One region of the Peribacillus sp. FSL K6-1552 genome, then DNA from elsewhere that is predicted to be linked to it. Evidence: riboswitches for the same ligand, from Rfam matches in the RefSeq annotation. Region 1 holds a riboswitch; each other region holds the start of a gene.

Region 1 (2,203 bases):
CGAGCGGTAACGCAGTAAAATGTTCTGTGTTTCAACAATTTGCCTAGTCCGTCTACCGCTTCGAGGATTATAAAGTGCAATGACAAAGTCAGCCATTGCTGCAGCCTCCACTCTTTTGGCAATCAGATCCCAAGGCGTTAAGTGGTCACTGAGGCTGATGGTACAGGAATCATGCATGACAGGTGCACCAAGTAAAGACGCACATGAATTGATGGCAGAAATACCAGGAATGATTTCAATGGCTACTCCCGTTTCTTCTTTCCAGCCTTTTTCAATCAATACTTCATAAACCAGCCCTGCCATTCCGTATACCCCTGCATCACCACTCGAAATTACAGCTACTTTCTTTCCCAACTCCGCCTGTTTCACTGCTTCTTGTGCACGTGATACTTCTTCAGTCATACCTGTACTTATAATCGTTTGATCTGTAAGAAGGCCCTGTATAAGTTCCACATATGTTTTGTAACCAATGATGAAGTCACTTTCTTGAAGGGCTTCTACAGCACGTTTGGTAATATGTTCAAAATTCCCTGGTCCAAAGCCAACGACAAATAATTTACCGTTTGTACTCATTTAGACATCTCCTTTTACGACTTGTCTTTTGAAATTCCTGTTTGAGCTGGAAAATCTGGATTAGGAGTCATTTCTCCATTAGTAAATTGGTAAATCATCTGTGGAATAAACTTCTCATCATCGAGATTATGGACAATCTCTCGTCCAAAATCAGGTGAATCCACTCGATACCATGTCCCTTGAGGATAAGCAATCACAACGCAGGCATCCTTACACCTTCCGTTACAGCGAGTTCTAGTAGTATGAATTTTTTGATTCAGACCTTGTGAAGTAATTTCATCACGAATTGCTTGCGTTATTTCTTCGCCACCTTTTTTCATGCAACTGCTGCCGTTACAAATCAAAAGATGCGAGTTTGTGCCTTTTAAGTTCCAAGTTGTCATCTTCTTCCTCCTAAATCTGAGAAAAGGCAAAATAAAAAACCTTAACTGTTAGAGTTAAGGTTTTAAAAAAACTATATGAAAAGGGAGCCTCCAGCAAGCAAAGTGAAACTCTCAAAATCTCCATAGTCCTTCTACCTTTCCCTCCGAAAAGTATCACACAATTTTAAAAGCAGGTTTCCTGGCTTACGCTTCAATTTACTTTTGTCCCTTCCCAGCTCTAGGCCAGTGGTTATCGACAATTTCATCAGCGTTACAGTAGCGGGGGCTGCATCGGATTCTCACCGATTTCCCTATTATCCCTTGCGTGTTCATACAAGAGCACTTTTAAATTGAAATATTTGGTTTTATAATAATATATTTCTAGTTAACTTTATCTATCATATAACAACTTTTTTAAAATTCAATAGTTTATTCCGACTGTTTTGAAAAGTTTAATGGTGAAAATCCAGCTTCATGCCTATCCTCTCTGCGATTTTATCCTTCTCAAAAAAAAATATGAATAGAGTGTAGATGGAATCATTGCTTTATGGTACAATAAACGAGAATTTTCAAAAAATTACATAAGTTTTATGGTGCTAGATTCCTCGGAATTTAGCTTAATAGGGAAGTCGATGTAAATCCGACGCGGTCCCGCCACTGTAAAGGGAAGTCCTAATACGTAAAGAATAATCCACTGTCAAACGAGATGGGAAGGATGTATGAGGATGATGATCCAGAGCCAGGAGACCTGCCATGAAGCGTGAAACTGTTTCAACCTACGAGGATGGGTGTGCGGATCAGGCAGATAAGCTAATATTTGTATTATGCTGCAAACTTACTGTTCATTACGCACTTCTTTCTTTTTGAGAGAAGTGCTTTTTATGTTGCCCGCCACTTCTCTTCTCAGCTTTAATCATTAAAAATAAAAGCGTTGAAAGGAGAACAAATGAAAAAAGCCAATTGGAAAATACTTTATTTTGTCATTTTACTACTCTTCGTACCAAAGAAAGCAATGGCCATGCATATTATGGAGGGCTTCTTACCGATCGAATGGGCGATATTCTGGTGGGCTGTGACACTTCCATTTTTAATCTTGGGTTACCGTTCCATTAGGTCTAAAGTGAAGGAAAACCCAGAAACAAAAATGATGCTGGGTCTGTCCGGCGCATTCGTTTTTATTTTATCAGCCCTAAAAATCCCTTCCGTTACAGGAAGCTCTTCACACCCTACCGGCGTCGGCTTAGGTTCAATCTTGTTTGGGCCACTGG
Region 2 (2,203 bases), 1.8 Mb from region 1:
CACCTCTTGGTAGTGCTCTACTGCATCAAAGTATGTTTGTAGCATGATGTTCAAATTTGGAGCTGCTTCATTCAATTTTTCATATAAGTAAGTAACAGTTTGCATATCATCTTTAGAAATGGATGAAACAAGGGAGGGTTCATCCATTTGCACCCACTTCACGCCTTCTTGTTCTAGCTCTTGCAGAATTTGTGTGTATAAAGGCAGGAGACTAAGGATGATTCCAGGTATATCTTGTTTATTGTAGCCTTTAGACAGAGTAATAAAAGTATAAGGTCCGACTAACACGGGCTTAGCTTCAATTCCTAGTTTTTCTTTGGCTTCGCGATAAGAAGCAAGTGGTTTATTTTCTGTCAAAGTCAGCTTTGACGGTTTTAATTCGGGAACGATATAGTGATAATTTGTATTGAACCATTTCGTCATTTCAGAAGCAACTTCATCCTTGTTTCCGCGAGCCATAGAGTAATATACAGAAAGGGGAACAGTGCCGCCTTTATAGGCTGAATAACGCTCAGGAACAAGACCGAACATTACAGACATATCGAGCATTTGATCATATAAAGTAAAGTCATTGACAGGAATAATATCAATACCTTGGTCCTTTTGCTTTTGTAAGTTGCCTAAACGGATGGCTTCTAGCTGTGCCGTAAACTCCGATTCATCGATTTTTCCGGACCAGTAAGCTTCTAATGTGCGTTTCCATTCACGATCTTCCCCAATTCGCGGGTACCCTAAACTACTACTTTTCAATATTCCCATCCTCCTACATTCTTTTTTCTTTTAATAAAATAACAACAAAAAAAGCACCCCTAACCGTCAAAAGAGAAAGTTAGAAATGCTTAAAATAAAGGGGTATACAAAAACCCCTTAAAATTATAAGGTCCCTAACACTTCCCTATTCTCCGTAGGTTAAAACAGTGTTGTCGAAACAGGCAGGTCTCCTGACTTTAGGAATCTTATTAGCGGCAGGCCTTCCCAATCCGAAAATCAGTGGCATATTGCATAGCGCTAACATTCCTATTACAGTGGCGGGACCGTGCCGGAATTACACCGGACTTCCCTTTTAATCCTAAAAAAATTAGGAACCTATTTCCACATATGAAATTTCACAAACCCGCTGTAAATTAAACTGCAGGCAACAAATATTTATAAAATAAAAACTATTATAAAAATTTAGACAAGCTTATCATATCCCGACTAAAATGGTCAACAAGGAAAAAAGTCTCGGGAAATGGGGGCTGACCCCGCCTTATATCGACAAAACTATTGGTGCACCTAGGTTTGTTTAAGGATGTGAATGTTGGGAAATGGGGTCTGACCCCTAAATAAAGAATATATTGTTTGGACGGGGAGTATGTATAGGGGGAGTGGGTTGTTTTGAAATGAGGCGTGGGGGATGACTTTTTACATCTTGATTGCAGGGATTATTTTTTGCATGGTGATGAGCATTCGAACGTTATTTCTTGTTGAGTCGGGAGGAAAAAAGTTTTCTCTAGAGGATATGCTGTGGCTCGGCAATTTATATGCGACGATATTAGTAGGTTTTGCACTGATTTATTTATTATACGAGCTACAGAATCATTCGGTGATTCTTGATATGGGCAATCGTTTGGACGGCAGTTTTTACGAGCAACTGAAGACTTCTTTTTATTTTAGTGCAATGACAATGTTTTCAGTAGGGTATGGAGATATAGCCCCGATAGGCATGGGCAGGATGATTGCGACAATCCAGGCGTTCATTGGATACACTCTCCCGGCTGCGTTTGTGATCCGGACAGTGATTGACTTAGAGCAGAAGGAAAGGAAGAATAAATGAAAGTTGTGTTTCTTTCAATTATTGGGTACGCTTACCATAATGAAAGAAATGGAGGGGTAAGAATGACTGTTAAAATTGGAGAAAAAGCACCGGATTTTCAACTTCCTGCAAACAACGGTGAAAAAGTTTCCCTATCGGATTTTAAGGGCAAACACGTTGTTTTATATTTTTATCCGAAAGACATGACGCCTGGTTGCACAACGGAGGCCTGTGATTTCCGTGACCACAATGAGCAGTTTGAGGAATTGAATGCTGTCATCATAGGGATCAGTCCAGATCCAGCGGCGCGTCATGAAAAATTTATTGAAAAATATGGGTTACCTTTTCTGCTACTAGCTGACGAAAATCAAGAAGCTGCTGAATTATATGATGTATGGAAATTAAAAA
Region 3 (2,203 bases), 1.4 Mb from region 1:
GCTTGAGCGTAATGATTTCTGAAGCTTCCTTCGCCTTTTTTCTCGTCATAAAAATCTTCGAGTGAGAATCCAAGGGTTTGCTTTACGGTATGTGGGTCGAAAAGATACCATTCTTTCCGATCGCGTACGGCTTCCATGAACAGATCAGGAATACATACACCTGTAAAAATATCATGAGCTTTCAACCGGTCATCACCGTTTTGTGTCTTTAAGTCAAGGAAACTCATGATATCTTTATGCCAGGCATCCAAATAAATCGCGATTGCTCCTTTACGCTGGCCCAATTGATCGACGCTGACAGCAGTCTGGTTAAACAAACGGATCCAAGGGGTTGTGCCTGAACTGTTTCCAGAAAAACCACGGATATCAGAACCAAGTGAGCGGATTTTACCGACATAAAGTCCTACACCACCGCCGAATTTAGATACTTTAGCGGCATCGTAGTTGGATAGATAAATGCCATCAATAGAATCTTCAATCGCGTCAATAAAGCATGAACTTAACTGACCGTGAGTTTTTCCTGCGTTTGATAGGGTAGGTGTCGCGACGGTCATATACAGATTGGACATCGCCCAGTATGCCTCTTTGACAAGTTGCAGGCGGTGTTCTGTTTTTTCCATTCTCATAATTTCCATAGCGATGATCATGAAGCGCTCCTGAGGCAGTTCGTAGACCTTGTCTTTTTTCGGACGGGCTAGGTAGCGGTCGTTTAATAAGTAGATGCCGATATAAGAAAATAGTTTATCTTTTTCCGGATCGATCACTAAGCCTAATTCTTCAATTTCTTCTTTGGAGTAAGAGTCGAGTAGTTCGGGTTTATAAATCGGGTAGCGTTCCCCCTCTTGCTGTTGAGAGAGTCCTGCGATTAATTCATAGAACGGTCCGTAGCTCACGTTCTCATAACCGCGATTCGCTTGTGCATCCCTGTACATCGTATTCAAAAGTTCTGCCGCAGCAACAAACGTCCAATCTGGAGCATCTATGTCTACACTTTCGAGAGCAAGCTGGATCAGTTTTTTTGAAGTTTGTTCTTCTGTTGAGTCACTTTTACGATCTAGCCATTTTGTAAAACGCTTTTTGAACTTTTCCATATCTAGCCGGCCTTCGAATTCCTTGGATAACATCTCGAGCTGGATAGAACTTGTTTCTGTGTCATTTTTCACTATAGTAGAGTTATATGTTTGAGTCATGAATAATCCTCCTTGTAAACTTCCGTTAAATAAAAAAATCCGCCCAATAAATTGAGCGGATCAAACGATAGAATAAAAGAGCCATGAAAAAATAGCCATTATACTATCGTTTCATCATCTCAATCCCCGAAGAATAAGAAACGTGAAAAATCCAGGCAGGTCTCCTGACTCATGATCATCCTACTTTGAGTTCTTCCCGTATAAAGAGCTATACAGTGGTTTTCTCATTTCGTCACATTTACAGTTGCGGGGACAGTTCCGGGTTTACACCGGATTCCCTTTTCAGCCATCACTGGCACCTTGGATTACAAATAATTCTATATATAGTTATGTGTGTGGTTTTTAATATCAATATCTAGTATTTCTGCTTATATTATCGTAATCCATATGAGACGATAATTCAACTAATATATTTGATAAAAACCAATCCTTATCTATTGACAAAGTGAGGAGAGAGGGGAAAAGAGTGAAAGAATTAATAGAAAAATGGGAAATTCAAACGCTGAATGTAAGTGATTTTATGTTAAAATAAAGTGTATAGTAAAGGTGGCTCTCCCTTATTGTAATGATGGGGTTCCCGGAAAAATTTTTATTAAAAAGGAGAAATAATCTTGGAAAAAGTATTAGTTTTTGGACATAAAAACCCAGATACAGACACAATTTGTTCAGCTATCGCTTATGCGGATCTGAAAAAACAACTAGGTATCAATGCTGAACCTGTTCGTCTTGGTGAAGTGAATGGTGAAACTCAATATGCATTAGACCAATTCAAATTCGAAGCTCCTCGTCTTGTAGAAAAAGTGGCAGGGGAAGCGGATGGTGTAATTTTAGTCGATCACAACGAACGCCAGCAAAGTGCTGAAGACATTGACCAAGTCCGTGTTTTAGAAGTTATCGACCACCACCGTATCGCTAACTTTGAAACAAGCGATCCTTTATATTACCGCGCAGAACCAGTTGGCTGCACGGCAACTATTTTAAATAAAATCTATAAAGAAAACGGTATTGAAGTG
Region 4 (2,203 bases), 140 kb from region 1:
TGATATATGATAAAACGTATAAATCCGTTCTCTACAGTAGGAGTTAATATGTTTTAAAAAACAGAAAGGAAATCAATTCTTTTCATGAACTTTTTAAGTAGGGATCCAACTGTTTTCCCGCTATTGAACCATGAAGCCCTATGGTAGAAAGGAGAAAATATGATCATCAGGCTTCAAGCCTACTTACTTAGTGGAGAAGCACCCTTACATCTTATTGAAGGCCTATTGGAGTTAGCGACTCCTGTTCATGCACAAGTATATTCAAGAGTTTATCAAGTTCTTGGCTCAAATGTAATGTTTTTGGTGAGGAGAATCCATGTTTCAAGGCTGTATTTATTAATTCTTTCCTCATTGTCTCTATTTTATTATGTAGCAGTTCCATACTTTCCAACGAAAATCCCCTCAAAACCTTTCCTTTATTGTAGTATATTTATTATTACATAAATTAGGATGATTTTAAATATTATAGTAAGTATTTACTTATTTAAAGTAAACAAATTCTGACGGGAGCAATACAAATCTTCCTCACTATCATTCGATATATGTCGTTACAGATAACTATTCATATATAAAATTATTACTTCCATACATAACGAGCCGTTAAAAAACATCAGGACTTTAATTTGATATAGCATAAATTTGCAATAACGAATATAATTTGTATTAGGTAAACTTTTTTTGGTTTTATTTTCATATAGTGAATATCTCCATTTTGAGAGAGTTGTAATCGTAAAACTGTATAATTTAGGAGAATTTAAAATTTGTTGAATTTTAAAGAGAACCTGTTTATTCTCCTTTTTACTAACTGTATTTCGTTTATTGCTAGATGGATAGGATTAGTAGCTGGGTTTATCAAAAATTACTTAGAGATGAAACTAATAAAGTGTTAAGAAGTAACAAATGGTTTCGACAAAATAATTTTAGGATAGACAAGCTCTATTATTTACTATGAATATGAGGGAAAATTTCATATAGTATTGGAATGGGTATATTCGTTTAAATGCGAATATTTAAAAGGGAAGCCGGTGCAAAATCCGGCACGGTCCCGCCGCTGTAATGGTGAGTCCTATGCAAGGAAGTCACTGGATAATATCCGGGAAGACGCATGGAGATGATGAACCTAAGTCAGAAAACCTGCCCGTTCTAAAAATGCTGTTAAACCTACGGGAGATAGGGAGGTGTTAGAGTGCTAGAAGACGAATTTGTTCTTAAACTATAAGCATTTCTGACCGTTAAATCTGGTTGGAAATGCTTTTTTATATTTCGTAATTTTTCAAATAGATAAAATTCCATAATTGAAGGTGAGAAAACATGTTTTTAAAACGGTCTAATTTATTCCATTCTTTTGTTGGACTACTAGTAATTTTCACAATTTTTGTTACTGGTTGCAGCAACACAACAATAGATCAAGAAAATACATCAGATAAAGATAAACAAAAAGTTGTTACTTTTTCATGGCCAGGGGATATAGGTGACTTAAATCCACACACATATTTTCCGAATGAGTTTTTTTCCCAGGCTATGGTATATGAATCCCTTGTTTATTACGGTGAAGGCGGAGAAATTCAGCCTTGGCTTGCAGAGAGCTGGGATATATCGAAAGATGGAAAAGAATATGTATTCCATCTGAGGAAAGATGTTAAATTTTCCGATGGTTCCCTCTTTAATGCTGCAATCGTTAAGAAAAACTTTGATACCATTTTAGTTAATCGCAAACAACATGAATGGGTGGAATTAATTAACCAAATCAAAGGTACTGAAATAATAGATGAATATACATTTAAACTTATTTTGAACAACGCGTATTATCCAACTCTTCAAGAACTAACTTACATCAGACCGTTGCGATTTGTAGGCGAAGCTGCTTTTCCTGACAGTCAAAACACATTTAAGGACGGACTCAAGTCTCCGATTGGCACAGGACCGTGGGTATTGAGTGAATATAAGAAAAATGAGTTTGCAGTTTTTAAAAGGAATGAACAGTATTGGGGTACTAAACCTAAAGTAGATAAGGTGGTTGTTAAAGTCATTACTGACGGTGAGTCAAGAGTATTAGCTTTTGAGAAAAAAGAACTCGACTTTATTTTTGGAAACGGGGTCATAAGCCAAGATTCATTCCAATTTTTGAAGAATTCAGGGCAATATGAAACCAAATTGTCAGAACCTACAGCTACAAGAACGCTGCTTCTTAACTCAAATAGAG

Evidence for each region. Region 1 has a riboswitch for cobalamin ahead of NST21_RS12525 ((2Fe-2S) ferredoxin domain-containing protein). Riboswitches for the same ligand answer to the same signal wherever they lie in the genome.
Region 2: another riboswitch for cobalamin. It lies ahead of metE (5-methyltetrahydropteroyltriglutamate--homocysteine S-methyltransferase); the one in region 1 lies ahead of NST21_RS12525 ((2Fe-2S) ferredoxin domain-containing protein).
Region 3: another riboswitch for cobalamin. It lies ahead of NST21_RS05540 (ribonucleoside-diphosphate reductase subunit alpha); the one in region 1 lies ahead of NST21_RS12525 ((2Fe-2S) ferredoxin domain-containing protein).
Region 4: another riboswitch for cobalamin. It lies ahead of nikA (nickel ABC transporter substrate-binding protein); the one in region 1 lies ahead of NST21_RS12525 ((2Fe-2S) ferredoxin domain-containing protein).

The regions. Positions count from the first base shown of each region.
Region 1 is NZ_JBBOST010000001.1:2,584,450-2,586,652, reverse strand. It holds gene cobJ (precorrin-3B C(17)-methyltransferase) at 1-573, opposite strand, end outside; gene NST21_RS12525 ((2Fe-2S) ferredoxin domain-containing protein) at 588-956, opposite strand; cobalamin riboswitch at 1,108-1,297, opposite strand; cobalamin riboswitch at 1,510-1,705, shown strand; gene NST21_RS12520 (energy-coupling factor ABC transporter permease) at 1,882-2,203, shown strand, end outside.
Region 2 is NZ_JBBOST010000001.1:774,008-776,210, forward strand. It holds gene metE (5-methyltetrahydropteroyltriglutamate--homocysteine S-methyltransferase) at 1-759, opposite strand, end outside; cobalamin riboswitch at 915-1,105, opposite strand; gene NST21_RS03620 (potassium channel family protein) at 1,397-1,816, shown strand; gene bcp (thioredoxin-dependent thiol peroxidase) at 1,879-2,203, shown strand, end outside.
Region 3 is NZ_JBBOST010000001.1:1,142,025-1,144,227, forward strand. It holds gene NST21_RS05540 (ribonucleoside-diphosphate reductase subunit alpha) at 1-1,190, opposite strand, end outside; cobalamin riboswitch at 1,328-1,508, opposite strand; gene NST21_RS05545 (manganese-dependent inorganic pyrophosphatase) at 1,802-2,203, shown strand, end outside.
Region 4 is NZ_JBBOST010000001.1:2,448,436-2,450,638, forward strand. It holds gene NST21_RS11935 (aspartyl-phosphate phosphatase Spo0E family protein) at 212-382, opposite strand; cobalamin riboswitch at 968-1,156, shown strand; gene nikA (nickel ABC transporter substrate-binding protein) at 1,312-2,203, shown strand, end outside.